One region of the Fictibacillus enclensis genome, then DNA from elsewhere that is predicted to be linked to it. Evidence: riboswitches for the same ligand, from Rfam matches in the RefSeq annotation. Region 1 holds a riboswitch; each other region holds the start of a gene.
The links. A riboswitch is a leader RNA that binds a small molecule or an ion and turns the genes downstream of it on or off. The one in region 1 is predicted to bind S-adenosylmethionine.

Region 1 (8,070 bases):
TAGTGTGAAAACCGCTTCACTCATAACCTACCCCTCCCCTGCTTACAGCTCTTTTTATCCTCTATTGTATCGTATAGATTGTCTGGAATATAAAACAAAGAGCCGCCGGAGCGACTCTTATGAAAATACTCTATTCAGATTTACTTCTTCATCCACTCCGGCTTGCCGAAGCCTTTAAATTCTTTATCCATTGTTTGTTCAAATTCTTTCGACTCTACCGCTGCTTTAATGTCTTTAGCGAACTGGGATTTCACGTCTTTCGTATTCACTACCACACGATTTCGGTATTGATCCGGCATGTTCTCAAGGAATAGCGCATCCTGAAGATTCATTTTTGCTGCGATTGCAAAATTTCCCGGTACAGCGGAAACATCCGCACTTCCGACTGCACGTGGCAATTGGGCAGCCTCCAAAGGCTTAAACTGAAGTTTCTTTGGGTTGTCTTGTATATCTTTTTCAGAAGCGGTTAATGGATTAACATCTTTTTTGATGGTAATAAGCCCGGCATCCTGGAACATTAACAGCGTTCTTGCCAGGTTTACTGGATCATTGGCAATGGCAATGGTGCTTCCATTCTTAATGTCTTCTATTTTTTTTAATTTCTCAGAGTATACTCCCATTGGAGCGGTTGGCACACTGATTAGCTCAGACAGTTTTAGGTTCTTCTCTTTTGCAAAATTTTCCATATAGATCTTATGTTGAAACAAGTTGGCATCAATGGATCCTTTGGATAAGGACAGGTTAGGCTGTACATAATCACTAAACTCTACGACTTTGACTTTGTACCCCTTTTTCTCAAGTTGTGGCTTGATCGCTTTTGTTACCATGTCGCTGTATGGACCGGCTGTGGCGCCAATGGCAATATTCTTTTTATCACCAGAGCCTGATGATCCACTCGATGAAGATCCACAAGCTGACAAAAGGCCAACCACAAGCAGTAAAATAAGTGCAGACAAATACTTTTTCATAGTTTCTCTCTCCTATTAATTATTATCTTTTATCTACTTTTTTAGAGATAGAGTCTCCGGCAAGCTGAATAACCTGCACAAGGAGAATCAAAACCACCACCGTGGTAATCATAACGGTGTTATCGTAACGATAGTATCCAAATCGAATGGCCAGATCCCCAATACCTCCGCCCCCAACAATTCCGGCCATTGCAGAATAGCCGACCAAACTAATTGTTGTAATTGTGAGCCCTTGAACAAGTCCAGGCTTGGCTTCCGGAAGAAGAACATCCTTAATGATCATCCATGAAGTGGCTCCCACCGCAATAGCCGATTCTATGACACCCTTATCAATCTCTCTCATTGACGTTTCTACCATTCTTGCAAAAAAAGGAATCGCTGCTACCGACAAAGAGACAGAGGCCGCCGTAGGGCCAATCGTTGTGCCGGTAAGAAGATTCGTTAGAGGAAGCAATGCCACCAAAAGAATGATGTAGGGAATGGAACGAATCAAGTTTACGATCCATCCGGCAACACCTTTCACCACCGAATTCTCCAAAAACAATCCTTTATCCGTTACAAACAGCAAAACACCAAGCGGAAGTCCGAGAACAATTGCTACAAGCAGCGAAATTCCCACCATATAGAGAGTCTCGAAAAACGCCTTATTAATATCCGGCATAAGCTGGACGAGCGATTCAAGCAGCATCATGGACCACCTCCAGGCTTCTCGTTTTGCTGGTGATGTAATCAATTGCCTTTTTTACTTCGGACGCTTCTCCTGTCAATTCCATAATGAAAATGCCAAGAGGTGTATCCTGAATGTATTCTATTTTGCCGTGCAGGATGTTTCCTTTCACCTGATACCGCTGGAAAAGCTCGGATACGACAGACTCCTCAGCGATTTCACCTTTAAACTGGATCTTGATGATGGTTCCCTTTCTTTTCTCAATCAGCTGCTCTGGAAGATCGAACTGAAGGATACTATTAATGAAATCCCGTGTCAGCGGCTTTTTCGGATTGGAAAAAATCTCATACACCTCTCCCTCTTCGATCACTTCCCCGTTCTGCATAACCGCGATCTTATGGCAAATCTCCTTCACCACTTCCATCTCATGCGTTATCAGAACGATGGTCAGTCCAAGTTTTTTATTTATATCTTTTAACAGATTGAGAATGGATTTGGTTGTACTCGGATCTAGTGCTGAGGTCGCCTCATCGCATAACAGCACCTTTGGATTGTTGGCAAGTGCCCTGGCAATCCCTACTCTTTGTTTTTGTCCACCACTCAACTGTGCCGGATACTGGTCTTTTTTATCAGTCAAATCGACCAGATCCAAAAGTTCCAAGACACGCTTATTTGCTTCAGCTTTCGTCTTTCCTGCTGCTTTAAGTGCAAACGCAATATTTTCATAAACCGTTTTTGAGCTCACTAGATGAAAATGCTGAAAGATCATCCCGATTTTTAAACGTGCTTTTCGCAGGCCTTCACCTTTCAGCGTCGTAAGGTCGACTCCATCAATTTTCACTTGACCCGATGTTGGCTTTTCAAGCAAATTCAAACAGCGGATAAGTGAGCTTTTACCAGCACCGCTATACCCGATAATGCCGTAGATTTCCCCTTCTTTTACATTAAGGGAAACGTTGTTCACCCCTACGATTTCTTTCTTCTTTGAACGATACACCTTTACCAGGTTGTTCACTTCGATCAAGAAATTGCCCCCTCTTTTCTTTCAATGTAAAAAAGCCCCTTTCATCATGAAAGAGGCTTTTGATTATGAATTCAATCTCACCTTATCTTTCAGAATGAAGTTCATTCTGCAGGAAGTGGCACCTTTCCATATGGAGGTTGCCGGACGTCATTGGGCCTAATCCCTCAGTCTCTCTTGATAAGAACAGTTATTATATTATTATTAGAACATTTTTAATCATAAAATTCCTTTTTATCCTTGTCAATACTATTCTGCGTGGAATGGTCGTGATTAAGCGCTTTCATTAAGAAATACGAAGATAGATAATAAAAAAGTAAAGTGCCTTCGCCTTCTGAAATACGAGCCTAGGCATATATAGTGTTGCACTTTTCAGGAATCATTTGGTTGATGGTTTTAACCACATCATCATAAAACAGTTTTAAAGCGACCATTCTCAATTATTTGCTCTCTGCTAATTTCTCCAGACAAGAATCCAAAACGCCTTGTTTAAAATCGTCTTCAGGGAACATTCCTAGCATTTTATATTCCCAATATGTCTGGTGCTCTAGAGGCAATATTAGAGAGGTCCCTATAATCGTAGTCAATTTTAAACTCACCATCGTTTTGTCACGTAAAGATGAGACTTGTCCATACTTCTTGTTGATTCTTTATAAATTCAGATCTTAAATCATCAAAGATAAAATACAGGTTATGATACATTTCATCATAATTGTCCTGTTCCACATTAAATAATTTAGGTATATTATGGCTATAAATAAGCTTATTGCTTTCTTTTGAAACATAATAAAATAAAGCATAAATGTATACCGTCGCCCACAATTCTGGGATAATTTGGTTTATAAGATTGGCTGCATCATGATAAATGTTCTCCATAGTTTTCGTTTCCATTATACCTCGCTATTCCTTATTAATGCTTTCTGTTCAAACTTTATTGTAAAAAATAGGCACTCAATAAAACATCGATCTCCTTACTAAATAATAAGGAACTCTCTTCAATAGGATGAATTTTAATGTTTTTTTACGATAGAAACGGACTTTCTTATAAAAATCGATAAAAATCATCGGTTTTTCAGCAATTATTTGCACTTCTCACTTTCTACCAGCTTTCAAATAATTGATATTTATCATATAATAGAGATAGTTCAATCCATTAATTATTGTAATCCGTGATGATATCGTTTTCATTAAGACAGGAAAGTGTGTGATCCGATTGCACCTTGGCTTGGTGTGACGCCTGCAACTTTTCTGCAAATATTAGGCGAAAAGGTTGGTATAAATGAGCAACAGAGAAACTAACACAGACGTCATTTTAATTGGCGCCGGAATCATGAGTGCGACATTAGGAACTCTCTTGAAGGAATTAGTACCGGAATGGAATATTAAAGTGTTTGAGAAGCTCGGAAAACCAGGCGAGGAAAGTTCCAATGAATGGAACAATGCGGGAACAGGACACGCAGCACTGTGCGAGCTTAACTATACGGTCGAAAAGCCCGATGGATCCATTGATATTAGCAAAGCAATAAACATAAATGAACAGTTTCAGGTATCCATGCAGTTCTGGTCTCATCTGGTAAATCGCAAGCTCATCCAAAAACCTGAGGAATTTATCATGCCGCTTCCTCATATGAGTTTGGTGCAAGGTGAGAAAAATGTGGAGTTCCTGAAGAAGCGGTTTGAAGCGCTGTCAAAGAATCCACTGTTTCAAGGAATGGAATTTTCCGAAGATACGGAGAAATTGCTGGAATGGATTCCACTTATCCTTGAAGGCCGTAAAATGGACGAACCGATTGCGGCTACCAAAATTGACTCTGGAACGGATGTTAACTTTGGTGCGTTAACCCGTATCCTTTTTGATCATTTAAAAACAAAGAATGTTGATGTTCTCTATGGACATGGTGTTAATGATTTAAAACGTGCGAGTGACGGATCCTGGGAACTGAAAATTAAGAATTATGACAGCGGTACCTTGGAACGCCATAAAGCAAAATTCGTTTTTATCGGCGGTGGCGGCGGAAGCCTTCATCTCCTTCAGAAATCCGGTATTCCTGAAGGCAAGCATATTGGCGGATTCCCGGTAAGCGGAATTTTCATGGTATGTAACAATCCGAAAGTCATTGAGCAGCACCACGCAAAAGTTTACGGAAAAGCCAAGGTGGGTGCTCCTCCGATGTCCGTACCGCATCTGGATACACGATTTATCAATAACAAAAAGTCCCTGCTGTTCGGACCATTTGCCGGCTTCTCACCAAAGTTCTTAAAAACCGGCTCCATGTTCGATTTGATTACTTCTGTTAAGCCCGATAATATCTTAACGATGCTGGCTGCAGGTGTAAAAGAAATGTCATTGACCAAATACCTGATCCAGCAAGTACTGCTGTCCAAAGAACAGCGTATGGAAGAGCTTCGTGAATTCATCCCGAACGCAAAAATTGAAGATTGGGATTTGGTGGTTGCAGGCCAGCGTGTGCAGGTGATCAAAGACACAGAAGCTGGCGGCAAAGGAACCCTTCAGTTCGGTACAGAAGTGGTTACTGGTGCCAACGGAACCATCGCAGCATTACTGGGTGCTTCTCCGGGAGCTTCCACAGCGGTTCATGTTATGCTTGAAATCATCAGCAAATGCTTCCCTGATCGCATGAAAGAGTGGGAGCCGAAAATCAAAGAAATGATTCCGTCCTACGGTCTTTCCTTGATGGAAAATCCTGACCTGCTTAGAAAAATTCATCAGTCCACAGCCGAGTCGCTCGGTCTTAAAAAAAAAGAACCCGTCTTTAATGACGAAAAAACAACAGAAACAGTCTACTAAGTGAAAACGTTTAATTGGCAGCTCACTGGAACCTTCGATCCCTCTTGGGGTTGAAGGTTTTTTATGTTTATTCTAATGTTCTTCAAAATAAAGTGGGCACTGCCGCTGAAAGGCAGCGCCCTTTTTTCAATCACTCTCCACTCGGATAAATCATGATTTTGAGTGTGTTGGTTTTATCATGAATCGCCTTTTCAAAGGCATCGGCCGTCTGTTCCATCGTGTATTTGTCCGTAATGATATTTTCAATGTTAACCTCTGCTTTTGAAAGCATCTCGAGCGCTTTTGGGTATGTGTGATGGTAACGGAATACTCCCATGATATCGATTTCCTTATCAATGATTTGTGCCACGTTCATTGGCACTTCATCCTGCGGAGACATGCCGACGATCGCTGCTCTTCCACCTTTTCGGACAGAAGCAATCGTTCCCTGGACGGCTTTCGGGCTGCCAGCTGTTTCAATCGCCAGGTCTACCCCTCGACCGGCGGTAAATTCATTTAACTTTTGAGCCAAATCGTCTTCCCTGAGATTGATGGTATGGGTGACCCCCATCTCCTTCGCCGTGTTCAGGCGGCTTTGTTCCAGATCAACCCCAATAATCTGCCGGGCTCCTGCCATTTTGGCCGCTGCAGCAGTCACCATTCCGATTGGCCCCATCCCCATGATAATTACGGATTCACCAGCCTCAAGCCTTCCTCTTGTAATCGCATGAACACCAACGGAAAATGGCTCCACGAGCGCGGCTGTTTCGTAGCTCATCCCATCCGGAATCGGAAACACAAGATCCTCCCGCATCGCCACGTATTCACAGAACGCACCATCATACGGAGGGGTCGCGAGGAATTCCACATCCGGGCAAAGGTTGTAGCGCCCCGCTTTGCAGTGCTCGCATTCACCACATGTTGCGCCCGGCTCGATCGCCACTCGCTGGCCTTCCTTCAGGTTCTGGACCTTTTCCCCGACAGCCACAATGTCTCCGGAAACCTCATGCCCAAGGATGATCGGCTTCTCGACCACATAGCCTCCGATCCTGCCATGTTCGTAGTAATGAATATCAGAACCGCATAATCCTACGGCCCTTACACGAATGAGCACCTCGTTGTCTTTTGGTGCAGGAACACCGAATTTTTTGAGCTCAATATGTTGCAGTTCAGTGAGCACTGCCGCATCCATTGTTGCATTTGCCATGTCCATCTCTCCCTTTCATTCCTGTTCGAACCGGAACCAGCCAAAGTCAAAGTTGCTTCCCGGCAGGAAGACAAACGTCACCTTCTGCATCCCGGTTACCTTCTCCAGATCAAAGACTCTTTCTTCATAACCGTTCGAGTGCGGAAATTCCACCATCTGCTGGCTCTCCCCATCCGCATTCTCGAACCGGATAAGAATGGTGTTTTTATCGAACGGCGAATGGCCGTTAATCACAAGCCGGTTCGCACCCTTACCTGTAAAATCCATCTCTCCAAATACCAAGGAAACATTGTTGCCGATTCCCGTGATCCGTGTTCCTTCTTTTGTAAATGTATTTACCATAAATGGAGTCACATTCCACCGCATCAAATGCCAAGCCCTCAGTACTCTCCGTATCCAAACTGCTCTTCGCAAATTCCCAACCATCATTAAAAAGCGTTTTACTGTTCATGCTTGGGGTACCCACCTTTTTTATGGTTAAACATTCGTTTAAATCTCTAGGTGACCGACACTATGTTTATTCATTAAACAAACTATAGTATTCATACTATTCGAAAAACAACTAAATTTCAAGGATTGTTCCTCACGACCAATAAAAAACAGGTTCATAAAAAACTGAACCTGTTGATTTTTATTGCCCATTTTTTTACCTAGCCAACTTCACAGACGATTTAGTGGTTTTCTGAACAGTCTCCTGATTTTTCATTTCACCATAAAAGTAAAAGCCGATGTAGATAAAGCAGGCCATGGAAACGAGGAAGGCCGTCTGCATGGAACCGAACAGGTCGGAGGCGTAACCCTGAACGGCCGGAATGATAGCTCCGCCCACAATGGACATGATGAGAAATCCGCCTGCGGTTTCGGTATATTTTTTGTCTTTGACTACCTCCAGCGTATTTCCGTAAATCGTTGGCCAGCACGGTCCAAACAGCAGGCTTACGCCAATGGCGGCATAAACGGCAGTTGTGTTTGGCACAAACGCCACATAAGCAAGCGTTAGGGCACCAAGTATGGAATAACAGAAGAGCACCTTGGCCGGCTTGAACCGTGCCATCAAAAAGTTCGCAATGAACCTTCCCGCAAAGAAGCAAATAAAGCTGTATACCATAAAGTTGGAAGCAGCTCTTTCATTGATGCCTGAGTTCATGTCCAGGGCCAGACGAATGGTAAACGACCATACGGCGGTCTGCATGCCGCAATACAGCAGCTGAGCACCAACTCCCTTGCGGAAGCGCGAATTGGCCCCCAGGTATTTAAGAGATTCTTTAAAACCAGCCGTGTTTTTCTTTTCCTCAGCAGCCGGCTTACACGCAGGGAATTTTGTAACAGCAAACAGAATAAGTATGGCAATCAGTACAAAAATAATATATTTATAGGGTTGGAGTGTGTGCTGAAGCATATTTAATCCAAAGGCCTGTG
Region 2 (8,070 bases), 130 kb from region 1:
TCCTCTTCGATTCGTTTTGATCCATCCTCCACAAGCTCGAACGTAATATTCGGATACTGATCATGAAAGCTGCCGATCAATTTGGGGAAGAGTCTTGGATCCAGAATCGGAGGCAGACCGATGCGAATGTGTCCCTTTTTTAATCCGAGGAGGTTATCGAGTTCCATTTCCAGATTATTAAACGCTTTATCAACGAGTACAGCTTGTTCAAAAATCGTCCGGCCCGCATCCGTCAGGGTCAGCCCTTTTCGGGATCGGTCAAAAAGAACGACACCGAGCTCATCTTCCAGGTTTTTAATCATTTTGCTGATCGTCGGCTGAGTGATAAAAAGAGCGTCAGCTGCCCGGGTAAAGCTATTGTATTTTGCCACTTCTATAAAGTACTGTAGTTGTTTAATATCCACGAATGCACCTGCTTGAGTTTTTTTGTAGTGTAACACGATTGAGAATAAAAACCAAAACCGGGCCTTTCTCATACAATGTGTTATGAAAACAGTGGGAAGGCAGGGGATAGCCATGTACAGAGAGCGGCAGGTCGTCGATATGAAAAAGGGGAATGTCATCGGCGACAACTCCATCGATACCGTTTATATTACTGCTGAAAAAACACCGGACAGTCCATTTTGGGTCAATATCATGATAGTTGTGCAGGATGGAAAGACCAATCAGTATACACAAATACCACTCAAGCAAAACCAAGGATACAAACCCACGCTTTTTCTTGGTGACTTTACTGGAGACAGGGTGGAAGACATCATGGTGGTAATGGATACAGGTGGAAGCGGCGGCATGATCAATGCCAATGTGTTTGCCTATAGAGGCAGCCAGTTCAGGACGTTGTTTGATTCTGATGTCTTTAATGACCGCTTCAAATACCGGGTCTTTTACCTCGACTACTACAAAGTTCAGGTAAACAGCTACACCACGAACCAGAAATTTATTATCGATCTGACCACCAGGGGCAGGGAGTACTTGTCAGAGATTTATTATCCCAATGGCAAGCTGAAAAAACCCATCCAGGGATTTGTTTCCGGACTGTCAGGTCTTTACCCGGTCGACTTTGACCGCAATGGCACCTATGAATTACTGGCTTACCAGAACATCGCCGGCCAGTATAACGCCGACCGGCTCGGTTATGTGCAGACCACAATGAAATGGAATGGCCGGGTGTTTGCGCCAGAGGTACAGAATGTCGCGGTTTTTGGCGGGGATATTTCTTGATAGATCCGTAGCAGCGTTGAATAAAAGCACTGTTTTTTATTTACATATTATGGGGTGATATAATCTTCATTGATGAAAGCGAGCATCCTCAAACGGAAATCAACCACTAAAAGCAACGAAGGTTTTTAAAATAACCTTTTAAAAATATATTGACTTTCCTCTCTCCGCCGATTAAAGTTATAACTATATTTTTAACTAACTCAATATTCAATCTCTTATCAAGAGTGGCAGAGGGACTGGCCCTATGACGCCCGGCAACCGTTCCATTTATGGAATTGGTGCTAAATCCTGCAAAACAGCTATGCTGTTTTGAAAGATGAGAGAGGACGAATCCTTGTCTACATAGGCGATGAAACCTCTCTTTCCCGGAGAGGTTTTTTTATGTGCTCAGGGGATGGCCCTGCAGCTTTTGAGACGAGAGAGACATACAGAAAAGGGGATAGGGGAAATGAAGAAGTTTTTAAAAAGCGCAGCAGTCTCTGCGGTCGCACTCTCATTATTGTTAACAGGCTGCTCGTCAGGCAGTAACACGGCATCATCTGAAAAGAAACATGAAAATGTGTCGTTTGATAATGTGCCAAAACGATTCGCCAAGGGGCAGGGTGCCAAAATCAAAGTTATCCGAAAGATCGGTGGAGATGATCATACGGCACAGTTTTTGGCAGGAGCGAAGGCCGAAGGGGAAGCGCTCGGTTTTACCGTTGATATCTATACGGCCAACGGAGATACAGCGAAGTTCCACGATGCGATCGCCCAGGCGGCCAATGAGGACTATGACGGCTTCATTATTTCTCATGGAGATGATGCGGCAACAATCAATGATATCCAAAAGCTCAGAGATAAAGGAAAGAGTGTCGTGACTTTTGACTCCAATCCGGACCTCGCCAAGGTGGATGGTGTGACACTTACATCCCAGGACGATGAAGCATTGGCCAAGCTGGCATTGGACCAGCTTGTGAAAGAACAAAAAGGCAAAGCAAACATCGTGTACCTGTGGGTGGACGGGTTTCCGCCAATGGTTCGCCGCAATGCTGTTTATAAAGAAACGTTGAAAAATAACCCTGGCATTAAAGAAGTGGAGCGCTTTGGTGTAGCTTCAGCGGACACCTCCGTTCAAACGCAAAATGCCGTTACCGCCATGCTGAACAAGCATAAAAAGGGAGAGATTGATGCGATCTTTGCGACATGGGATGCATTTGCCATCGGAGCCGCTCGTGCCATTAAAGAAGCGGGCCGAGATGAGATTAAAATTTACGGCATTGATGTCTCCAACGCGGATCTTCAGGAAATCCAAAAGAAGGACAGCCCATGGAAATATACTGCAGCGGTTGATCCAAAGCTGATCGGTGCAGTGGATATGAGAATCCTTGCAAAAAAAATTGCCGGTGAAAAAACACCGCAAAAATATGACCTGGACGCTTCTCTCGTTTCCCAAAGGGATCTTCAAAAATCCTCCGAGGGCGTAAATATGGTTAACCTGTCCAAGGAAATTAAAGGGTGGGGACAATCGGCCGCGTTTGATGAAGATTGGATGGACACGCTGAAAGACCATTACAAAAAATAAACATACAAACACTCTCTTCGGCTAGCAGCAGAGGGTGTTTGCTTTGAATAAAGGAGACCGGCCGATGGCACTGCTCGAGATGAAGAACATAAGTATTGAGTTTCCCGGGGTAAAGGCGCTGAATGAGGTTGATTTTAAAAGTAAAACTGGCCGTGTTCATGCACTGATCGGGGCAAATGGCGCCGGGAAATCAACGCTGATGAAGGTGCTGACGGGTGCCTATACCCATTACACCGGCTCTGTTCAGATTGACGGAAAGAACGTAGATATATCTTCACCAAAGGACGCACTGAATGAAGGCATCCAAATTGTCCATCAGGAGGTGGACACAGTTCTGGTTCCCTATTTGACGGTGGGGGAGAACATTCTCCTGCATGACCTGGTCAATGAAATGGGAAAAAAGCAGCTCGTGCGCTGGAAAACCCTCCACCAAAAGGCTTCGCATCTTTTGGAGGAAATGAACATACACGTATCCTCCAAAAAGCTCGTCAGCGAGCTGACGCTTGCGCAAAAGCAGATGGTATTGATTGCGCGGGCTGTTTCGGCTCAGTGCCGGTTTCTCATTCTTGATGAACCGACAGCTCCTCTGAGCCATGCAGAAACACGAGAACTGTTCCGGATTGTCCGGGATTTAAAAGCAAAGGATGTTGGCATTATTTTTATCTCTCACCGCTTGCCGGAGATCTTTGACATCTGCGACGACATTACCGTCATGAGGAACGGAGAAAAGGTCGAGGAGGAAGAGATTGCACAAAGCTCCATTAACCGCGTCATTGAGCAGATGCTGGGAAAAGCGCTGGACGAGCAGTTCCCGGCCGTAAATGGTAAGACAGGAGAAACCCTGCTTGAAGTAAAAAGTCTTTTCGATAAGGAGAAAATAAAGGGTTTAAGCCTGACGGCCCGTGCGGGTGAAATTGTAGGGATTGCCGGACTGGTAGGGGCAGGAAAAACCGAACTGTGCAAAACATTGTTCGGAAGCACTCCCATTACCGCGGGGGATGTTCTGCTGAAAGGCAAAAAACTGAAGCTGAAGAGCCCATATCATGCGGTTCGGCAGGGGCTGGCCCTTGTACCTGAGGAACGCCGAAAAGAAGGAATTCTTGTGGAGGAAACGGTAGCTGCGAATTTGTCGGCCGCCAACCTTGCCCAATTTACAAAAGCGTTCAGTTTTCTCGACCGCCGGGCGGAAAAGAGAAAATCCCTTGAGATCATAAAAACGCTCGGCATCAAAACCCCGTCTGAGAAAAGTAAAGTACAGCATCTGTCGGGCGGGAACCAGCAAAAGATTGCCATTGGCAAATGGCTGCTTGCCGATGCGGAAGTTTATATTTTTGATGAGCCGACCAAGGGCGTTGATGTTGGGGCGAAACGGGATATTTTTGAACTCATTTCGGCCCTCGCCAAAAGGGGGAAAGCGGTCCTTTACGCATCGTCAGAATTTCCGGAAATTCTGGGGATTACAAACCGGGTGTACGTCATGTACGACGGGCGTACAGTAAAAGAGCTGGAAACCGCAAAAACCACCGAGGAAGAGCTATTATTTTACAGTACAGGAGGAAGGTAAATGGAGTTATCAAAACCCATACCCGCCAAGGCAGCTCCCAAAAAGAAGTTTGAGCTGTTTGAGTTTTTTTATAAATACGGAACAATCCTGACCATTCTTGTGTTAATCGGTGTGTTTACGGCTGCACATCCATCATTTTTGCAGGGACAGAACTTGATGAATATTTTGCGGTCCATTTCAATCGTGACCATCATCGCGATTGGAATTACCATCTCACTGTCGGTGAACGGCTTTGATTTGTCGGTTGGATCGGTTGCTTCTTTATCCAACGCGATTGTGATTTCCATGTTCGTCTGGGTTTCGCAAAACACGGTGGTTGCGATATTTTCTGCGCTGGCTGCTGCCCTGATTGTAGGGATCATTAACTCGGTACTCATTGTAAAAGTGAAAATTCCCGATATGCTGCTGACACTTGCCACGATGTTTATTGTTCAGGGGATTGCGCTTACTTATACGAAGGGTGCGACGATCTCACAAAACATGGTGATGCCTGACGGAAGCTTTGCGACCGGAAAAATTTCTGAGGCGTTCCAAAAAATCGGCCAGGTGCCGTGGATTATTTTGATTATGGCGCTTGCCGTGGTGCTCGTCCATGTGCTTCTCAACTATACAAAGCACGGCCGCTATATGTATGTGATCGGAGGAAATGAGGAGGCAGCGAGGCTTTCGGGTATTCCGGTCAACAAGTATAAAGTGGCCGCCTACCTCTTGTCGGCACTATTTGCTTCCATTGGGGGAATTGTTCTGGCCTCTAGAGTAATGACAGCGGAAATCAATGCCGGTACGCCTTACCTCATGGACGCGGTAGCGGCCGCTTTCATCGGTTTTTCCGTTTTTGGAGCGGGAAAGCCCAATGCGTTCGGAACGCTTGTTGGCGCGATATTGATTGGCATCCTGCAGAATGGCCTCGTCATGATGTCTGTCCCGTACTATTCCATGGACATTGTGAAAGGGGCAGTACTTGCATTTGCCCTTGCTTTAACCTACTATAAATTGAAAAAATAACAGATGAAGCCGGGAAGTTCTTTTGACCTTCCTGGCTTAATGGGCTTTTTTGATCTCTTGCAAAAAAATAAGACTGTCTGTCCATTCCCGGCATACCTTATTATAGGGAGTTCTTATCTCCACTAAGCAGGGATAGAGGATAGGATTATGAAAAAAATCAATTTGAAAGGGCTGACGGGGGAAGTGGTCACCCGCTTTTCCCCTCAATATGAACAAACGAGGCAGGAATGGAACCGTGCCGTGCAAAAGTTCCCTCTCGTTATTGTATATTGCAGCACGGTCGATGATGTCCGGAATGCTATTCTTTGGGCCCGGAAACATGAGGTGAAGATCAGGATTCGTTCAGGCGGTCATCACTATGAGGGCTATTCGGTGGGCAATGGTGTAATCGTCATTGATATCAGCCGGATGGATGGCATTGTTCTTAACAACAATGAACAACTGAAAATACAGGGCGGCGTGAAAAATGAACAGCTTTACGAGTTTGTGGGTTCTCTGGGCTACCCCTTTCCTGGGGGAACGTGTCCGACTGTCGGTGTCAGCGGGTATACCCTTGGCGGCGGTTGGGGATTTTCCAGCCGGTATCTGGGACTCGGATGTGACAGCCTGATCGAACTGGAGCTGGTGGATTATACGGGCAGAATATTAAAGGCAAACCAGCAGGTGAATCCGGACTTGTTCTGGGCATGCCGCGGAGCGGGCGGTGGCAATTTTGGTGTAGTCGTCTCCATGACGTTTGCCCTTCCGGAACCGGTCGAAAACGTTTCTTTCGTCGAAATCTATGCGCCAAAAGCGGATGCGAAGCTGCAGGAGACCTTCCTCAACGCCTGGCAATATTGGCTGGAGGATTTGGACGAGAGAATGACGGCTAATGCCAGCCTCTATAACTCGCTGGAAGAGGGAACGGCTATTTACGGCCAGGGCTTTTTTTACGGACCGCCTGAGGAAGCGGCAAAAGTGATGGAACCGCTGCTGATCAACGGAAAGATTCAGCTTTTCGTCAGATACCTTCCCTTCATGAAGGCCGTCAGAGCCGTTGAGGCCACGTATCCGAAGTATGAGCGATTTAAATCCACAGGAAGATTTGTCTACAGAAAATTCAGCGAGCGGGAAATCCGGAATCTCGTGGGGCTGATTCAGAAGCGGGCGGAAGGCTCCATATTCGCCGGATTGACGGTGTATGCCCTGGGCGGCAAGGTCAGTGACGTCAACCCGTTTGAAACGGCGTTTTTTTACCGACAGGCGGATTATATTCTCGGCATACAAACGATCTGGGAGGATCCTGGCTTCGAACCCGAAAACATTCAGTGGATGAAAAAACGGTTTCCCTATGTTAAATCCATTACCAAAGGATCATTTGTTAATTTTCCATACAGCCCGTTACGGCATTATGAAAAAGCCTATTTTGGGTGGAATGCGCCACGATTAAAGAAAGTAAATAAAAAATACGACCCGTACAATGTGTTTTCCTTTCCACAGGGAATTAACCGGGCACCCAGATAAATCCAGCCGGACACGCTGGATTTTTTGCTTGGCGTAAAAAAGGGGAAAAGCCGGCAGTATCGAACTTATCTAGTAGATTACTTTGATGGGAGCGATGGATAATGGAACAATACTATACGCATTGGCTGAAGCACCGGACGGTTCTGCACGAGCTTTTGGAAGAGGTTGGGCCCCAGCATGTGTTTTTTAAACCATGGAGCGATGGATTTGCCCTGGGCGATTTGGCGGTACATATTGCTGGCTCTACGGATATGTTTCTCGAAACGATAAAAAAAGGCCAGTTTGTGTCACCGCGCACACCCCGAGAGTTTCAGACCATGGATGAAGTGCGTGAGATCCTTGATGAATTCACCGAAAAATCAAAGCGCGATTTTCAAGAGCTGCAAACGTTCAATCTGGAAAAAGAGATCGACATCTTTAAATTTACCGCTCCGGGAAGCTACTGGCTTGAAAGCATGATTGACCATGAAATCCATCATAAGGGTCAGTTGTTTACTTACGCGCGTATGACCGGTTCGCAGAAGATGCCATTTTTCAAGCAGCTTCCTCCTCAGGCTGTAAACGATGGAGTCGAGTAACAGGGAGGGATGATGGATGAATGGCTGCTTCATAACCGGCTTTCCCGGCTTTCTGGCTTCAATGCTGCTTAAAGAAATGCTGAAGCGGTACAAAGAATGTGAGTTTGTTCTTCTTGTTCATCCCAGCCAGATTGAAAAAGCAAAAGATCTGGCAGCCAACCGGCCCAACGTCAGGTTGTTTACGGGTGATATTACGAAGGACGGACTGCGGCTAAGCCCTGAACAAACCGACTGGCTGAAAAACCATATTACGCATGTCTTTCATCTCGCAGCGGTGTATGATTTGGCAGTACCGGAGCAGATTGCGGCGAACATCAATATTACCGGTACACGGAATATAAATGCTTATGTAAAGGAACTCCCGCACCTTGCGCGGTATGTTTACTTTAGTACAGCCTACGTTTCAGGGAATAGGACCGGTCTCATTAAAGAAGATGAATTGGATGCCGGGCAGACATTTAAAAATCACTATGAATCGACCAAGTTTGCCGCAGAAAAGCTGGTGGCGGAGCTTGATGGTGTGCCTTATACCATCATCAGGCCAGGAGTGGTGGTTGGACACTCCAAAACCGGAGAGACCATCAAGTTCGATGGCCCGTATTTTATCATGCGTTTTTTGGACAAGCTGCGGTATG
Region 3 (8,070 bases), 2.2 Mb from region 1:
CCATGTTTTCTTTGGCTGGAGCACCTGATCAGGAACACCTGGGCAGTGAATCGGGATGTTTAATCCAAAGATCGGGTCGGTTACCGTTTCCACAGATTTTAACTCACCCTGAAGCGCTGCCTGGACCATGGCTCTTGTATAGGAAAGGTTCATGCGCTTACCTGCGCCGTATGCCCCTCCGGACCAGCCGGTGTTCACAAGGTAAACTTCTACTTCATGGTGATCGATTTTTTCGCCGAGCATTTCTGCATAAACCGTTGCCTCAAGCGGCAGGAATGGAGCACCAAAGCAAGTGGAGAAGGTGGCCTGAGGAGACGTAATTCCACGCTCTGTGCCAGCAAGCTTACTTGTGTAACCGGACAGGAAGTGGTACATTGCCTGTTCCTTCGTCAGTTTACTGATCGGAGGCAATACTCCGAATGCATCAGCTGTCAGAAATATGATGGTGTTCGGGTGTCCGGCAACACTTGGCTGTATGATGTTTGGAATCGCCTGGATCGGATAAGCTGCTCTTGTATTTTCGGTCAATGAGCCGTCATCATAGTTTCCTTCACGTGTCAAATCATCCAGGACGACGTTTTCGAGAACGCTTCCAAATCGGATAGCATCCCAGATTTGCGGCTCTTTTTCCTGAGAGAGGTTGATGGTTTTGGCATAGCATCCGCCTTCGATATTAAAGACGCCTGTATTGGCCCAGCCGTGTTCATCATCTCCGATCAGGGAGCGGTGAGGATCAGCGGAAAGCGTCGTTTTACCGGTTCCGGATAAGCCGAAGAAAAGGGCGACATCGCCTTCCTGTCCGACATTTGCCGAGCAGTGCATGGAAAGTATCCCTTTTTCGGGAAGGATATAGTTCATAACTGAAAAGATTGATTTTTTGATTTCACCGGCATATTCTGTGCCGCCGATCAAAACAATCCTTCTCTCAAATGATATAATAATGAAAGTTTCTGAATTTGTGCCGTCTACCTCAGGATCAGCCTGGAACCCGGGAGCGGAGACCACGGTAAATTCTGCATCCAGTCCCTTTAGCTCTTCAGCTGTAGGGCGGATAAACATTTGCCGGGCGAACAGATTATGCCAGGCGAATTCGTTCACGACCTGAATGGGTAGGCGATAAGCATGATCAGCGCCAGCAAAGCCTTTAAACACAAAAAGTTCTTCTTGCTGGCCTAAGTAATGAAGTACTTTTTTGTAAAGCTTATCAAACTTTTCTTCATTAAAAGGCTTATTGATTTTGCCCCAGTCTATTTTTCCGCTTGAACTGGCTTCGTCCACGATAAACTTGTCTTCTGGAGAGCGTCCAGTGTATTTTCCAGTTGTGGCTCTGAGAGCACCTGTCGAAGATAAAATGGCTTCGTTGCGGAGCAGTGCTTTTTCAACAAGCATAGGTACTGGGAGATTTTCATGAGTAGCTGCGCTGTTTAGAATATCATCTAAAGTCGTCGTTGAATCAACCGTATTCATGTTCGCAAAACCGTCCTTTTAAAGAAATATATTAATCACCGTCAACATGACTAAATTCGAAATTAGTATAGCACATTAAAATAAATAATGTATACTATTTTATTTAACATTTTACGATTTGGTTCGAAAATCAGGCATTATCCTCTGATCAGCTCTGGCAAACATTATTATCAGGCATAGTGACGCTGAAAATTCCTATCTGGATGAAGAAGGGGTGCCATTTCAAGTTGACAGGTTTGTCGAACTGCGCTATTATATTTCGGGAACGGCTACTCTTATTCCGAGTAGGTGGAGGGACAGGCCCTATGAAACCCAGCAACCGACACTTCGTGCCAAAAAATGAAGTGAAAAGGTGCTAACCTGCAAGGTGAACAAGCCTTGAAAATAAGAGGTGAAGGCGTAGACATAAGACCTTTTCCCTCGTGTATGATGATTTAGGGAAAGGCTTTTTTTATGTCTCAAAATGGTTTGAACCTGAATATTTTACAAAAACAAAGTATCCATATAGGAATGAGTACCGTATCTTAGAAAAATATTGCTCTATGCGTTAAATAGAGAAGGAGGATCTCAATTGTCTAAAAGTCGTCGTCTTTTTACATCTGAATCAGTTACAGAAGGGCATCCGGACAAAATTTGTGACCAAATTTCCGATGCGATCCTGGATGAAATCCTGGCTAACGATCCAAATGCCCGTGTAGCTTGTGAAACTTCCGTAACAACCGGACTTGTGCTGGTTGCAGGAGAAATTACTACATCCACATATGTTGATATTCCGAAAGTGGTTCGGGAAACCATCAAAGAAATCGGTTACGACCGCGCGAAGTATGGTTTTGACTCTGAAACATGTGCGGTTCTGACATCCATCGATGAGCAGTCTGCTGATATCGCGATGGGGGTTGACCAGGCGCTTGAAGCTCGTGAAGGTTCGATGACGGATGAAGAAATTGAAGCAATCGGTGCTGGTGACCAGGGTCTTATGTTTGGCTATGCCAACAACGAAACACCTGAACTCATGCCGCTTCCGATTTCATTGGCACACCGCTTGTCCCGCCGACTGGCTGAAGTGCGCAAAACGGAAGAAGTGCCATACCTTCGTCCAGATGGTAAAACTCAAGTAACGGTTGAATATGATGAGGATGACAAGCCGGTTCGTATTGATACGATTGTCATTTCAACTCAGCATCACCCTGAAATTACACTTGAACAAATCCAGGCGGATATTAAAGAACAAGTAATCAAGCCTGTTGTACCTGCAGAATTGATTGACGAAAATACAAAGTACTTCATCAACCCGACAGGCCGTTTTGTAATTGGCGGACCACAAGGGGACGCCGGTTTGACTGGCCGTAAGATTATTGTTGATACGTATGGCGGATATGCCCGTCACGGTGGCGGGGCATTCTCTGGGAAAGACGCGACCAAAGTAGACCGTTCTGCAGCATATGCAGCACGTTATGTTGCGAAAAACATTGTTGCATCCGGTCTTGCTGACAAAGTTGAAGTTCAGCTTGCCTACGCTATTGGTGTAGCTCAGCCTGTATCCATTGCTGTAAACACGTTTGAAACAGGAAAAGTTTCTGAAGAGGTATTGGTTGATCTTGTGCGCAAGAACTTTGACCTTCGCCCGGCAGGAATCATCAAAATGCTCGATCTTCGCCGTCCGATTTACAAGCAGACAGCTGCTTATGGACATTTCGGCCGTACTGACGTTGAGCTTCCTTGGGAAAAAACAGATAAAGCAGAAGCACTTAAAGAACAAGCAAACGCATAAATAAAAAAGCCGGTCTTCCATTGGGATTCCCACTGGAAGGGCCGGCTTTATTTTTTTGAGCGGCAGATCAGGAGGTTTATGCTCCAGAGATTTTATGAATACAGGAAATTTGAGGATTGTTGGCAGATTGAATCCTGACTGGAAAGTGGGATTTATTTCTTTTACAATCATCAAATCGTGTTCCTGTAGCGCTTTTTTCATGTAACCCCTCCTGAACATTATAAATGGTTGGTAACGAGATAAGAATTAACCAAGAAAACGGAAAAGATTCCTGAACTGATTCCCAGCATCATGCCTGCGAGGACATCTGTGGGATAATGCAAGCCAAGGTACATCCGGGAGATTCCGACAGAGAAGCCCAGCGGAACAAGAATCCAGAGCAGACCGGGGTGGATCAGGGACAACGGGATAATGACAGAGAAGACCGCTGTTGTATGCCCGGACGGAAAGGAATGGTCTTTCAGCGGATGACTGAAGGTTTTTGTACCCGGTATCATGAGGTATGGGCGCTTGCGGGGATAGCATTTCTTGGAGATGGCCACAGGGATATGGCTGAGTACGAGAGACAGGAAACCTGCGGCAGCAAATATTCTTGCATTATCAGGTGCGAAGAGCAGTACGAGAAGAGTGGTAATGATCGTGGCAGTTGCACCTCCAAAGTGGGTAATGGCGTTAAAGTACTTGTCCAACAAACGATGCTGCAGCCTGCTGTTTACCCATTTGAATAACCTGCATTCTTTTTCATAAATCCACCCGGTCACTCTCGCCATAAACATCCTCCTGTCTTAATGCTGATTTCTCCTTAAGCATACAAGTGGATGTTTGTCCCAGTTTTAAGGAAGTATGAAGAGTTTGTAAAAATAAAAAACCACTGATGAATCAGCGGTTTTAAGAATGACTGTCAAAAAACGGTTTTTCGGTCGCGTTCTTCTTTCAGAATTTCCACAGCCTCCCGGAACCTCATGGAATGGATAATTTCACGTTCCCTCAAGAAACGGAGACCGTCATTGAGATCCGGATCGTCCGACATGTCAATCAGCCACTGATAGGTGGCGCGCGCCTTTTCTTCAGCTGCTATGTCTTCATAAAGGTCTGCAATCGGATCTCCTTTGGCCTGAATGTAAGAGGCGGTCCATGGAACACCTGCTGCATTATGATAAAAAAGAGCACTGTCATGGTTCGCATAATGGGCATCCAGTCCGGCGTCACGCATCTGTTGAGGCGTGGCGTCTTTGGTAAGTTTTACAACCATTGTGGCAATCATTTCAAGGTGAGCAAATTCTTCTGTGCCTATATCGGTCAACAGCCCGATGACCTTATCGGGAATGCTGTACCGCTGATTCAAGTAACGCAGAGCCGCCGCAAGCTCTCCATCGGCTCCGCCGTATTGTTCAATCAAAAATTTAGCGAGTCTCGGATTACAGGTGCTGACTCTAACCGGGTACTGAAGTTTTTTTTCATAAATCCACATGGTCACCCTCCAATAAAATTACATTTACACTTGCCAAGGCCAAGGCCCTTTGTTCCAGTCCCATGGTGTACCTGAATAGCTGTTTCCGTACTGCTGCATGGGACCGTATTGGGATTCAATGGCTTTTTTCAGTTTTTTTCGCTCCCGTGCATAATGATTAAACTGATTAATGCTTGCGGTGTCATTTGGATGGGTATCAAGGTACAGCGTTAATTCTACCAGCACAAAATCCACAGCCTGCAATTCTTCCAGGAGTCTGTAATAGTCGGCAGGAAGGCTATTTTCCATATGCTTTAACTCCTCCGATCATAAGGGTTTTCATAATAATCGTAGAACGCCGGCCAAAGGGTTCCTTTCTGTAATGCTTCCCTCGGGGAAAACTGCGGCAGGTTGGGCGGCTGGAATGTCATATACAGTTGCGGTGGAGTGCGGTAGTACTTTTTGCCGATGGGAGGACAAGGATCAAACGGACTGTGGTAAGGGGTATAGGATTTTATCGGTTTCAATAAGTTCACCTCCAAAAAAGGGCTCTTACTACTTTATTGAACAAGAGGAGGAAATATGACTTTAAGGTAAAAGCGGCTTCTGGGGTTTATCCATTTAAATAGGAAATCATCTTGTGGTATGATTTATCCAGAACATGCATTATGTACGGAAAAAATTTTGGGATGAATGGAAGGGGAAGCCATGTACGAAGGAATCCATCACGTTTCACTAGTGGTAACTGATTTGAAGAAAGCGTTGTATTTTTATGAAGGCATATTGGGGTTCAAAGCAGACAAAGAGCGCCCGCAGTTTGGTTTTCCGGGCGTATGGTACAATTTTGGCGCAACTCAGCTTCATTTGATCGTAAACCCGCAGGGAAAAGCATTAAGAGGAACGGATGACCTGGATAGCCGGGATGGCCATTTTGCCATACGGGTGAACGATATTCCGGGGTTATTGAAAAAACTGGATCACTTCAAGGTGCCATATCATAATAAACCCGAGAATAAGACGCCATGGCACCAGGTATATGTATGTGATCCGGACGGCAACTTAATCGAGTTTAACGGCGATCGTCAATCGGATTCGGAAAGCGACTTGTAATACTGCCCTTTTTCCTGATATTCACGGCGAATGCGGTTCATATCGGCGATGTCGTCAGCATTTAATTCCCGAATCACTTTGGCTGGACGGCCAAACGCCAGGGAATTTGGCGGTATCTTTTTTCCTGGGGGAACGAGGCTGCCGGCTCCGATAAATGCGCCTTCGCCAATTTCAGCACCATCAAGGACCAGTGAGCCCATTCCGATCAGCGCATTTTTCCGGATGAGACTGCTATGTAAAATAACACTGTGTCCAACCGTCACTCCATCTTCAAGGATCAGGGGGCGGTTGGGGCTTTGGTGAAGAACCGAGTTATCCTGAACATTTACGCCATTGCCGATAATCGTGGGGGAAACATCTCCGCGTATGACTGTGTTAAACCAGATGGAACTGTTTTCTCCGATGGTCACATCGCCGGTAATGGTTACATAATCTGCAATATAGGCGCTTTTTGCAATGACTGGATTTTTTCCATTGTAAGGGTAAATCAAACGTATCACATCCTGTTTTCAAATAAAATCGGGTTTTTAAACTGTTTTTAGCTTTTCATTCTATTCTATCAAAGGATAATTATTTCGAGAAGGGGATGCTGTTATGTGGAAGTGGGAAACTAAGGATGTAGTAAAAGGTGCCGTTATCATGGTTCATGGTGCGGGGGAATATCACGGCCGCTATGAATGGCTGATTCAGCAGTTTAACGCCGCAGGCTTTCATGTCTTAATGGGAGACCTTCCCGGACAGGGAACGACCACCCGCCGCCGCGGGCACATTGATTCTTTTGATGAATATATTCTCACGATAGAAGAATGGATTACAGAAGCTGAGCTGTATTCCCTTCCTGTATTCCTTTTTGGCCACAGCATGGGAGGACTTGCCGCTATCCGTGCAGCAACGGAGAGGAACTTTACCTTAAAATGCATCATTCTTTCATCACCATGCCTGGGGCTTGCGAGTCCACCAAAGAAGGGAATTGAAACACTTTCCAGGGTCCTGAACACAGTGGCTCCTTCCATCAAATTTTCTGCCAATCTGGATCCTGTCAACAAAACAAGAAATGAACAGGTTCTTCTGCGGGATGCTTCTGATCCGCTGCTGGTGGAGAAGGTGTCGGTAAGATGGTACCGTGAGCTTGTAAGCGCCATGAAACAGGCTCATCAGGAGACGGACCGCTTTCCGAACGTGCCGCTTTTGGTCATACAGGGAGGAGACGACCGGATTGTGGATAAACGTGCGGTCCGCAGCTGGTTTAACCGGCTTGAACTCCATGATAAAATGTATAAAGAATACCCGGGCTTGTATCATGAAGTGCTGAACGAGCCGGAACGGGATGATGTTTTTAAATTTATGAAATCGTATTTAAATCTTCATTTTTGATTTTGGATGATTGCAAGGGGTGGAAAATTGAAATGAGTGTACCGAATCAACCTTGGGCATTAATGTATCGCATCTATCGCAATGTTCTGCCCGATGTAGCACTTTTTTTAGAGAAATGGCGGGAAAAGGCAGAGACCATCCCCAATGACGAACTTAGAAAACAGGCTCTGATGAGCATTGATACAAAGGAATTCCATTGCCAGGGAGGAGCCATACTGGCTCTTCTGGCAGGTGAACAGCGGCAAAAGGTTATTGAATTTGTGGTAGCCTATCAGACAATCAGCGACTATTTGGATAATCTCTGTGACCGAAGCACTTCACTTGATCCCAAGGATTTTGAAGCGCTGCACGAATCTATGATTCATGCGCTGACACCGGGGACTGAAAGGAAAAATTACTATCGTATGAGAGAAGACCAAAATGATGGGGATTACCTTTGGAGCCTGGTACAAACGTGTCAGCACATTCTTTCGGAAATTCCGCATTATTCTTCCATCGCGGATTCACTGCTTGATCTCGCACATTATTATTGTGATTTGCAAATACATAAGCATGTGATGATTGAGGAACGGGTACCGAGGCTGCAGGCCTGGTACCGAAGCCACAAGGATTCGCTGCCTGCCATGAGCTGGTACGAATTTTCGGCCTGTACAGGCTCGACTCTCGGTATTTTTTGCCTGGTCTCCTACGCTTCGCAGAAAAGTTTGACTGCTGAACAGGTTCAGGTGATTAAAAACGGCTACTTTCCCTGGGTTCAAGGTTTGCATATTCTGCTCGATTATTTTGTGGATCAGCAGGAAGATGAAGAGGGGGGCGACCTCAATTTTTGCTCGTATTATGAAAACGGAAATCAGCTTCTGGAGCGGTTTGGCCATTTTGTTGAACAGGCTGACCACAG
Region 4 (8,070 bases), 570 kb from region 1:
CGTTAAAAACGGATGGTCATACGCATCAACATCACTTGTAATCAGGTTGGCCGCATTGGCATCTGTCCGTGCGATGAGGATCGTATCCACACCCATCACATCAGCGGCAAGTCTTGCAGAAATCAGGTGGCGCACAGCCTGCTGTGTCGGCAGCAGCACCTTTCCTCCAAGATGGCCGCATTTTTTCTCCGAGGACAACTGATCTTCAAAATGCACACCGGAAGCTCCTGCTTCAATCATCGCCTTCATCATTTCAAAAACGTTAAGCGCACCGCCAAATCCGGCCTCCGCATCTGCAACAATAGGTACAAACCAGTCGGTGTCCGTTTTTCCCTCGGAGAATTCAATTTGGTCGGCCCGCTGCAATGCCTGGTTGATCTTTTTCACCACATTAGGCACACTGTTTGCCGGATACAGGCTTTGATCCGGGTACATGTGACCCGAAAGGTTGGCATCTGCCGCTACCTGCCAGCCGCTTAAGTAAATCGCTTTCAGTCCTGCCTTTACTTGCTGAACGGCCTGATTCCCTGTCAATGCTCCCAGCGCATGAACATAGTTCTCTTCCTGCAGTGATTTCCAAAGCCTTGCAGCCCCTCTTTTTGCAAGAGTATGCTCAATTTGAACCGAACCTCTTAATCTGGCAACGTCTTCTGCCGTATACGTTCTTTCTATTCCTTCCCACCGCTTGTCGTTCCAGTTCTCCTTGATTTGTTCAGCCGTTTCTTTTTGATTCATCATTTTTCACTCCTTATTTAATATAGCAATCATGTACCTCACAAACGTTCCATTAGCTCTTTAATCAATGATTCCGTTTCCGTTGCAACGTTTGCAGCATACGCATCCGTCACCCTGGCAATCCGGGCAATTCCCGTTCCTGTGCTTCCCTGAACCATTGCATTCCGTGCAAGTTTCCTCACCATGCCCCTGGCATCCTTTACAATCCATTTAACTTCCTCCTCTTCGTGTTTTTAGTCTGTTATAAAACAGTTTATTATCTTGTAAAATAATATATAACACAACGACAAGGATGTGCAACAATTTTTTATAACAAAATAAAAAATAGGCCATCTGTTCTATAACAGATGGCGTTTTGTGACAATCTTACTGTTTTTTCTTTTAAAAGTCGTTCGGATTGGGTCCGTTTCGATGATTCGTATTCAATGTGTCGATCTGTTCCATGTCTTCTCTGCTTAATTCAAAGTCAAAGATATCGCTGTTTTGATAGATTCTTTCCTTATTTACCGACTTTGGTATGGTGACGACACCATTTTGGAGATCCCAGCGGAGAATGACCTGTGCTACTGTCTTTTCATATTTTTTTGCCAGCTCCACTAAAACAGGCTCATCAAAGATTTCTCCCTTTAACAAGGGCCGCCATGCTTCAAGCTGAATATTTTTGTCCTTGCAATAAGACAGCAATTCTTTTTGGGTCAGACGGGGATGGAACTCTACCTGATTGACCATTGGCACAATTTCACAGTCACCGAGCAGGTCTTCCAGATGGTGGATTTCGAAATTGCAAACACCGATGGCCTTCACCTTCCCGTCTTTATAGAGATGTTCCAACGCTCGCCAAGTGTCTTTGTACTTGCCGGAAACGGGCCAATGGACCAGGAACAGATCCACATAATCGAGGGCGAGCTTCTTTCTGCTTTCTTCAAAAGACTGCAGTGTGGTTTCGTAACCCTGCTCCGTATTCCACACTTTTGTGGTAATAAAAAGTTCTTCCCTTGGAACACCCGACTCCATGAGGGCCTGTCCCACACCTTCTTCATTTTTGTAAAACGAAGCTGTGTCAATGCTTCTGTATCCCGCTTCGAGCGCATATTGAATGGCGTTAATGACCTCCTGGCCATCCTCCGCTTTATAGACGCCGAGCCCCAGCCATGGCATGCGAACACCGTTATGCAGCACGGTTGTATCTGAAATGCTTTTTATCATCTGTAACGCCTCCTTGAGATTATCGTACCACTCCACATGTTAAAAAGAAAAACCTCCCGTTTGTTCGAGAGGTTTTTCCGCCAGGAAAAAGTCGGAATAATAAAATAGGTTCAATTCATCCAATCATCCAGAAAAAACAGACCTTAAACAGAAGCAAGCTCCTTCGCTTTGTTTACTTTAAATTCCTGCTTGATGCCGGAGAGCACTTCTTCATCTGTCAGAAGCTTCAATGCGGTTAATGCCAGTGACTTGGCTCCGAGAATGAGTGCATGGTCTCCTGCCGGTGAAATGGCGGCCTCGCGAAACTCATCGGTATGTCCAACCAGGCTCTCCGGGCCAATCTGCAGATAAGGATGAATGGTTGGAACCACTTGACTGATATTGCCGGCATCAGTGGATCCCAGACCGCTTCGATGCGAACTGTCGACTTCAGCACCAAGGCTTTCGAGCTGTTCCTGAAATACTTTATCAAAGGAACGGTTCAATAAAAGGTTATCGACCTGATTTTGAAAGGCGATCACATTTAATGTTGCGCCTGTGGCAAGGGCAGCGCCTTCTGCAATCCCTTTTACCTTTTTCGTCACCTCATCCAGCTTGGCGCGTGTGGCGGCGCGAATGTAAAAACGCGCTTTTGCGTATTCCGGAACGATGTTCGGCGCATCTCCGCCATGAGTGATAATCCCGTGAATTTTCACATCATCCGGAACATGCTGCCTGAGAGCGTTGATTCCGACAAACAGCTGAATGACGGCATCAAGAGCGTTGATGCCTTTTTCCGGTGCGGCTGCAGCATGGGAAGGTTTACCAATATACTCAAAATCGAGAGGATCAACCGCCAGGGATGTTCCCGTGATACGGTTGGAGTTACCCGGGTGAAACATCAGGGCTGCATCTATGCCCTCAAGCAGTCCGTGTTTTACAAAACTGCCTTTTGCACTTCCGTTTTCCCCGCCTTCTTCAGCGGGTGTACCAAACACTTTGACTTCACCGCCAATTTCATGAATCACGGATCCAAGAGCAATCGCCGCAGCCGTACTTGAGGTTCCGATGATGTTATGGCCGCAGGCATGCCCAAGCCCCGGCAACGCATCGTATTCAGCCAGAAACGCAATCGTTGGACCGTCCAGTGCGGATTTCTTGCTGGCAACAAATGATGTTTCATGGCCAGCTACACCACGTTCTACCTTGAATCCCTCTCGTTCGAGCAATGAGGTCAGAAGCCTGGATGCTAAAATTTCCTCATTTCCGATTTCCGGATTTTCATGGATTTCATGCGAGGTCTCAATGTATGTTGCTGCATTTTCCTCTACATTCACAGTGATAAGCTCTTGAATTTCCTCTACAGTACGGCTGATGACAGTCATTTTCTCAGATCCTTTCTCTCTCTTTTATTCTCCTATTTCACTTAATGGGACGAACGTTGGGATGGTTGCGCCCTTATAGATTTCATTAATTTTCTTGGCAGTATCCTTGGATTGATAAATCTTCGCGATTTTCTTTAAGGTCTTATTGTTCTGATCTTCTGTTCGTACTGCAATAATATTGATGTACGGCTTAGCCGTCTTGCTTTCCAGATAAATCGCATCCTTCTTTGGATTCATTCCTGCGTCCACTGCTACCCCATTATTGATGATGGAAGCTGCCACATCCGGAAGCACGCGCGGTGTTTGTCCGGCAACCACAGGCTTAAGCTTTAAATGCTTCTTGTTCTCGACAACTTTTTTCAAATCTCCGTTGCCATCAAAATTCTTTTCGAGCTTGATGAGACCGGCGCTTTGCAGCAAAAGAAGTCCGCGGCCCATATTTGTCGCTTCATTCGGGAGGGCAATGGTTGCTCCATCCGGTATATCCTTGATGTCTTTGTATTTTTCAGAGTAAACGCCCATCGGCGCGATTACGGTTGTGGCAATCGGTGCTAAATCCAATTTATGTTCCTTTTTAAAGGAATTAAAGTAAGAAATGGTCTGGAACGAGTTTGCGTCAATATCTCCGTCCGCCAGGGCCTGGTTGGGACGAACATAATCAGAAAACTCCACAATTTCAAGATCGATTCCTTCCTTTTTAGCCTTTTCCGCAATGTATTTCCAGACATCACTGTCCGATCCACTAATGCCCATTTTTACTTTTTCCTCTTTGCTTCCGCCGCTGCATCCGCTTAAGAAAGCCGACAACAGCACCCCGATAACTAAAACGATAAGTGAATATTTTTTCATGATGTATCTCTCCCTTTTCTTTCGCTATCTTCTTCTTAATTTTCTTGAAATCACATTTCCTGAGCTTTGTAATCCTTGCACCAGGATAATGAGCAGAACCACCGTTACAATCATAACGTCCGTATCAAACCGCTGGTATCCGTAAGCAATAGCCAAATCACCAAGGCCTCCGCCTCCAACTGCACCAGCCATGGCAGATGCACCGACCAAACCGATGGTCGCGGTGGTCAATGACAGGATCAATGAACTGAAAGCTTCCGGGAGCAGGATGCGGAAAATGGTTTGCCAAGGCGTTGCACCCATGGCTTCTGCAGCCTCCACAATTCCCGGATCAATTTCCAGCAAGCTGTTTTCCACCAGCCGGGCGATATAAGGCCCTGCGTATACAATCAACGGAACGATCGCCGCCGCTGTCCCGATGGATGTTCCTACAACTAAACGTGTAAACGGAATGATGGCTACCATGAGAATGATAAACGGTATGGAACGGAGAACGTTCACAATGGCATTCAGCACATTAAACACAGGTAAATTTTCAAGAATGTGGCCTTTTCTCGTTACGACGAGAATAATACCGATCAGGATGCCGATCACTGCCGATGCCAATAATGAAACACCGACCATGATCAATGTATCACCGGTCGCATCCAGGATGTCGACCCAGAATGTACTCCAATCAACTGGCATGTTCAATAACCTCCCTTACTTCCACATCGCCCTGTCCTGCAAAAAAGACGGCCCTGCGGATTTCCAGTTCGTCCCCAATCAGCTGAACTACGAGATTTCCAAATGGAACATCCTGCAGTTCGGTAACATGTCCGTACAGCACGCTGACATCGACATCAAACTTTTTTGCAATTTGAGATAAAAGCGGCTGTCCTGTTGAAGCTCCTGTAAAAACAATCCGGAACACCTGATGATTTTTGTCCTGGTTCCTCAAGATGGTTTTCAGCGAATCAGGAAGTTCATCCTGAAGGACAGAGCTTACAAATCGACGTGCGGTTTCTGTTTTCGGCCGGGAAAAGACTTCAAAAACACTGCCCTTCTCGATCACTTTACCTTTCTCCATCACCGCGACCGAGCTGCAAATCTCACGGATCACATTCATTTCATGGGTGATGATCAGAATAGTGATGTGATATTCCTTATTGATTTTTTTTAATAGCTCGAGGATGCTTGATGTGGTCTGCGGGTCAAGCGCCGAGGTGGCCTCATCACAGAGCAGAACCTCCGGATCCGTAGACAGCGCCCGTGCAATGCCCACCCGCTGCTTTTGACCGCCTGACAACTGATCCGGGTATTTATGTCCATGTTCGGAAAGTCCGACAAACTCAAGCAGATTGTTTACTTTTTCTTTAATGACACTCTTCTTTTCTCCCTGGAGGTAAAGAGGCGTTGCTATGTTATCAAACACCGTTTTCGCATTCAGCAGATTGAAATGCTGAAAAATCATACCAATGTTTTTCCGTTTTTTCCGGAGCCCTTTCGGTGAAAGATCAGCCATGTTCTCTCCGTCCACCAGCACCCGTCCGGAGGAAGGCTTCTCAAGCAAGTTGACACACCGCAGCAGCGAGCTTTTCCCTGCACCGCTGTACCCAACCACTCCATAAATCTCTCCTTTATCTATTTCAAAGCTCACATTGTTAAGTGCTTTGACCTGGTTTTTGCCGCTCTCATAAATCTTGGTAACTTCCTCAAATCGAATCAATCGTGTGTTCCCCCTTCAAAACTGCTCCAACAAAAAAACCTCTTCTTGTGAACACAAGAAGAGGCCTGCTAATAATGATTAAAGCTTCTCTTCTTATCTCCCAAGCTCACTGCTTGACGGAATTGGCACAGTATTTCCGTTTGCCGGAAACCCGCTGCCGAGGCTTCAAAGGGCCAGTCCCTCCACCTCTCTGGATAAGAAAACCATTCAGTTTTTTTTTGCAATAAAAAATTCTCTTCCAAGACAAGAAGAGAATGTTAATTCCATAATAGAAATTTGCTCTTCTTATCTTCCAGGTTCTTTAGGGAACCTGGTGGAATTGGCACAGTGTTTTTTCAAAAAACGAAAAACCCGCTGCCGAGGTTTCAAAGGGCCATGTCCCTCCACCTCTCTGGATAAGAAATACGTCATATTTACTTGATGTGCTCTATCATATACCAGGGATTTCAATTTGTCAAATGTTTTTCCGAGCTATCCGCTTGGAATTGTTAGTATGTATTGCCCTATTCTAAAGCTTTACGGCATCCTTTTCAAGGAAAACCATTACACTTCCCTGCTCCACTTTCTGAACATAACGTTCCGCCGTTCGTTCGGACAAATCAAGGGACATTAAGAGCTCTTTTAAGTCTTCCTCTGAATCCTCCGAAAACATGGAAGCAAACGGCCCTGCGGCGAGGAGCGGCCCAATACCAGGAACGCCAAGACCCGGAACAGCAATGGCTCCGCCAATACCGGAAAGAAACCCGGCAATTGTGCCATAGGCTGCTTCGTTCACATCTTCATCCAAATGTTCTTCTGAAACGTTTGTCTTGTCAGCCACCCGATCCATCGTTCCATCGTCTTTAGCCAGGATGGATATGTCTTTGGCGTTGTACCCCTGGTCAACCAATGCTTGAATGCGATCAATCGCTTCGCTTTCTGAATCATATACCCCGATTACCATTTTACTCATTGCTTATCCTCCTTTATCCGTATGGCTCTCTTATTAGTAATTACCCTAACCCCACTTCACTAAACAATCACAAAAAAACTCCTTATCGGAGTTTTTTTGTTGACGGGTTCAGGACAGACCAGCCCGTTCAAAAATATGTTCTTTTTGATCAGCTTCGTACCTGCTGTCCCCAAGGACCAGTCCCTGAATCAGTGTATCCGCATCCTCATAGGGACTTTCGCTTCCGTTATAGATGGAAAGCGGCACAAAATATCCGTCTTCAATCGCTTGTTTTACCGTGTCGTATAACGGTTCAATTCCGCCTGACGACTTCCAGGATACATATTTGACTACCCTTTTCCCAAGCTGCTCAGTGATGCTGTCCTTCAAAAGCAGAGCCGCCGTCGAACCATTGACCCTGTAATTTAAATCAAACGCGATCTTTCTTCCATCCGGCGTAACAGCAATATCAAAACCGGCAATTCCCCTGTAGCCTCTTTTACAGCCCTCTTCCATAATTCGCCTGCCGATTTTAATGACTTCGCTATCGGGTTCGGAATCTTCGTCCACCCAGTTTCCTTTATATTTTGCGTTTTCATCAATATTTTGAACGGTACTGCCAAGGTAAATCAACTTCTCATCAAATGTACAAGCAAACTGAACGCAGTAATTGTGTTCAATTTCCAAATACTCTTCGATTACGATGCCTTCACAGGTTTCAAAAAACTTCTCAGCCTTTTGGATATCTTCATCAGTTCTGCAGATAAACACATCAAAGCCTGCCGCATTTGCTTCATTCGTCGCTGCTTTAACAACACATGGAAACGAAAAAGCTTCGAGATGTTCATGAAGCTTTGCAGCTGTGGTACTCACACGCTTTGGTGCATGCCCTTCCGGCACCAGCTCTTCAAGATTTGCTTTATTATTCAAATACTGAACCAGCTTCGGGTCGATCCAGTAGTTTAGAGCTGACATTTCTTCTTCAGGATGAATATGCTGGACCACCATCCGTTTCCGTTCGTCCTCAAGCCGTTTGAACAAATTGCGGTAATCTTCTTCAGTGGAGTAATAATGCATGGGAAACCGAAGCTGCAGTCCGGCCCTCTCATATAGATCTGTCGCCTGCCTGGTTGTTACGGACCGGCTGCAAATAACCGGCATATCTCCCATTACAGCAAACTGGCTGCCAGTTAATAAATCAAGCTTGACTGGACAATCCGGGATCCATTTATTATGGGCAAACGATGGCCTGGGGTTAAAAATCAAGTCAGGCCCAT

Region 2: linked by a shared signal. The riboswitch ahead of QNH15_RS03535 (sugar ABC transporter substrate-binding protein) and the one ahead of QNH15_RS02850 (methionine ABC transporter ATP-binding protein) in region 1 are both predicted to bind S-adenosylmethionine.
Region 3: linked by a shared signal. The riboswitch ahead of metK (methionine adenosyltransferase) and the one ahead of QNH15_RS02850 (methionine ABC transporter ATP-binding protein) in region 1 are both predicted to bind S-adenosylmethionine.
Region 4: linked by a shared signal. The riboswitch ahead of QNH15_RS05975 (methionine ABC transporter ATP-binding protein) and the one ahead of QNH15_RS02850 (methionine ABC transporter ATP-binding protein) in region 1 are both predicted to bind S-adenosylmethionine.

What each region holds. Positions count from the first base shown of each region.
Region 1 covers NZ_CP126109.1:526,057-534,126, reverse strand. Annotated here, with positions in the region: gene QNH15_RS02865 (sensor histidine kinase) at 1-24, opposite strand, end outside; gene QNH15_RS02860 (MetQ/NlpA family ABC transporter substrate-binding protein) at 141-968, opposite strand; gene QNH15_RS02855 (methionine ABC transporter permease) at 991-1,656, opposite strand; gene QNH15_RS02850 (methionine ABC transporter ATP-binding protein) at 1,646-2,659, opposite strand; SAM riboswitch class I at 2,739-2,843, opposite strand; gene QNH15_RS26160 (immunity protein YezG family protein) at 3,266-3,532, opposite strand; gene QNH15_RS02845 (malate:quinone oxidoreductase) at 3,936-5,465, shown strand; gene QNH15_RS02840 (NAD(P)-dependent alcohol dehydrogenase) at 5,596-6,651, opposite strand; gene QNH15_RS02835 (carbohydrate-binding protein) at 6,667-7,020, opposite strand; gene fucP (L-fucose:H+ symporter permease) at 7,298-8,070, opposite strand, start outside.
Region 2 covers NZ_CP126109.1:656,278-664,347, forward strand. Annotated here, with positions in the region: gene cidR (cidABC operon transcriptional activator CidR) at 1-404, opposite strand, end outside; gene QNH15_RS03530 (hypothetical protein) at 517-1,221, shown strand; SAM riboswitch class I at 1,434-1,544, shown strand; gene QNH15_RS03535 (sugar ABC transporter substrate-binding protein) at 1,670-2,785, shown strand; gene QNH15_RS03540 (sugar ABC transporter ATP-binding protein) at 2,850-4,349, shown strand; gene QNH15_RS03545 (ABC transporter permease) at 4,350-5,354, shown strand; gene QNH15_RS03550 (FAD-binding oxidoreductase) at 5,502-6,857, shown strand; gene QNH15_RS03555 (DinB family protein) at 6,959-7,435, shown strand; gene QNH15_RS03560 (SDR family oxidoreductase) at 7,452-8,070, shown strand, end outside.
Region 3 covers NZ_CP126109.1:3,426,346-3,434,415, reverse strand. Annotated here, with positions in the region: gene pckA (phosphoenolpyruvate carboxykinase (ATP)) at 1-1,467, opposite strand, end outside; SAM riboswitch class I at 1,740-1,858, shown strand; gene metK (methionine adenosyltransferase) at 2,039-3,238, shown strand; gene QNH15_RS17970 (phosphatase PAP2 family protein) at 3,457-4,008, opposite strand; gene QNH15_RS17965 (manganese catalase family protein) at 4,140-4,709, opposite strand; gene QNH15_RS17960 (spore coat protein CotJB) at 4,734-4,997, opposite strand; gene QNH15_RS17955 (spore coat associated protein CotJA) at 5,003-5,215, opposite strand; gene QNH15_RS17950 (VOC family protein) at 5,397-5,798, shown strand; gene QNH15_RS17945 (gamma carbonic anhydrase) at 5,771-6,289, opposite strand; gene QNH15_RS17940 (alpha/beta hydrolase) at 6,393-7,172, shown strand; gene QNH15_RS17935 (tetraprenyl-beta-curcumene synthase family protein) at 7,205-8,070, shown strand, end outside.
Region 4 covers NZ_CP126109.1:1,098,231-1,106,300, reverse strand. Annotated here, with positions in the region: gene aceA (isocitrate lyase) at 1-738, opposite strand, end outside; gene QNH15_RS06000 (hypothetical protein) at 774-920, opposite strand; gene QNH15_RS05995 (aldo/keto reductase) at 1,117-1,941, opposite strand; gene QNH15_RS05990 (M20 family metallopeptidase) at 2,085-3,305, opposite strand; gene QNH15_RS05985 (MetQ/NlpA family ABC transporter substrate-binding protein) at 3,330-4,154, opposite strand; gene QNH15_RS05980 (methionine ABC transporter permease) at 4,179-4,841, opposite strand; gene QNH15_RS05975 (methionine ABC transporter ATP-binding protein) at 4,831-5,862, opposite strand; SAM riboswitch class I at 5,953-6,063, opposite strand; SAM riboswitch class I at 6,145-6,264, opposite strand; gene QNH15_RS05970 (YflT domain-containing protein) at 6,371-6,814, opposite strand; gene QNH15_RS05965 (ATP-grasp domain-containing protein) at 6,923-8,070, opposite strand, start outside.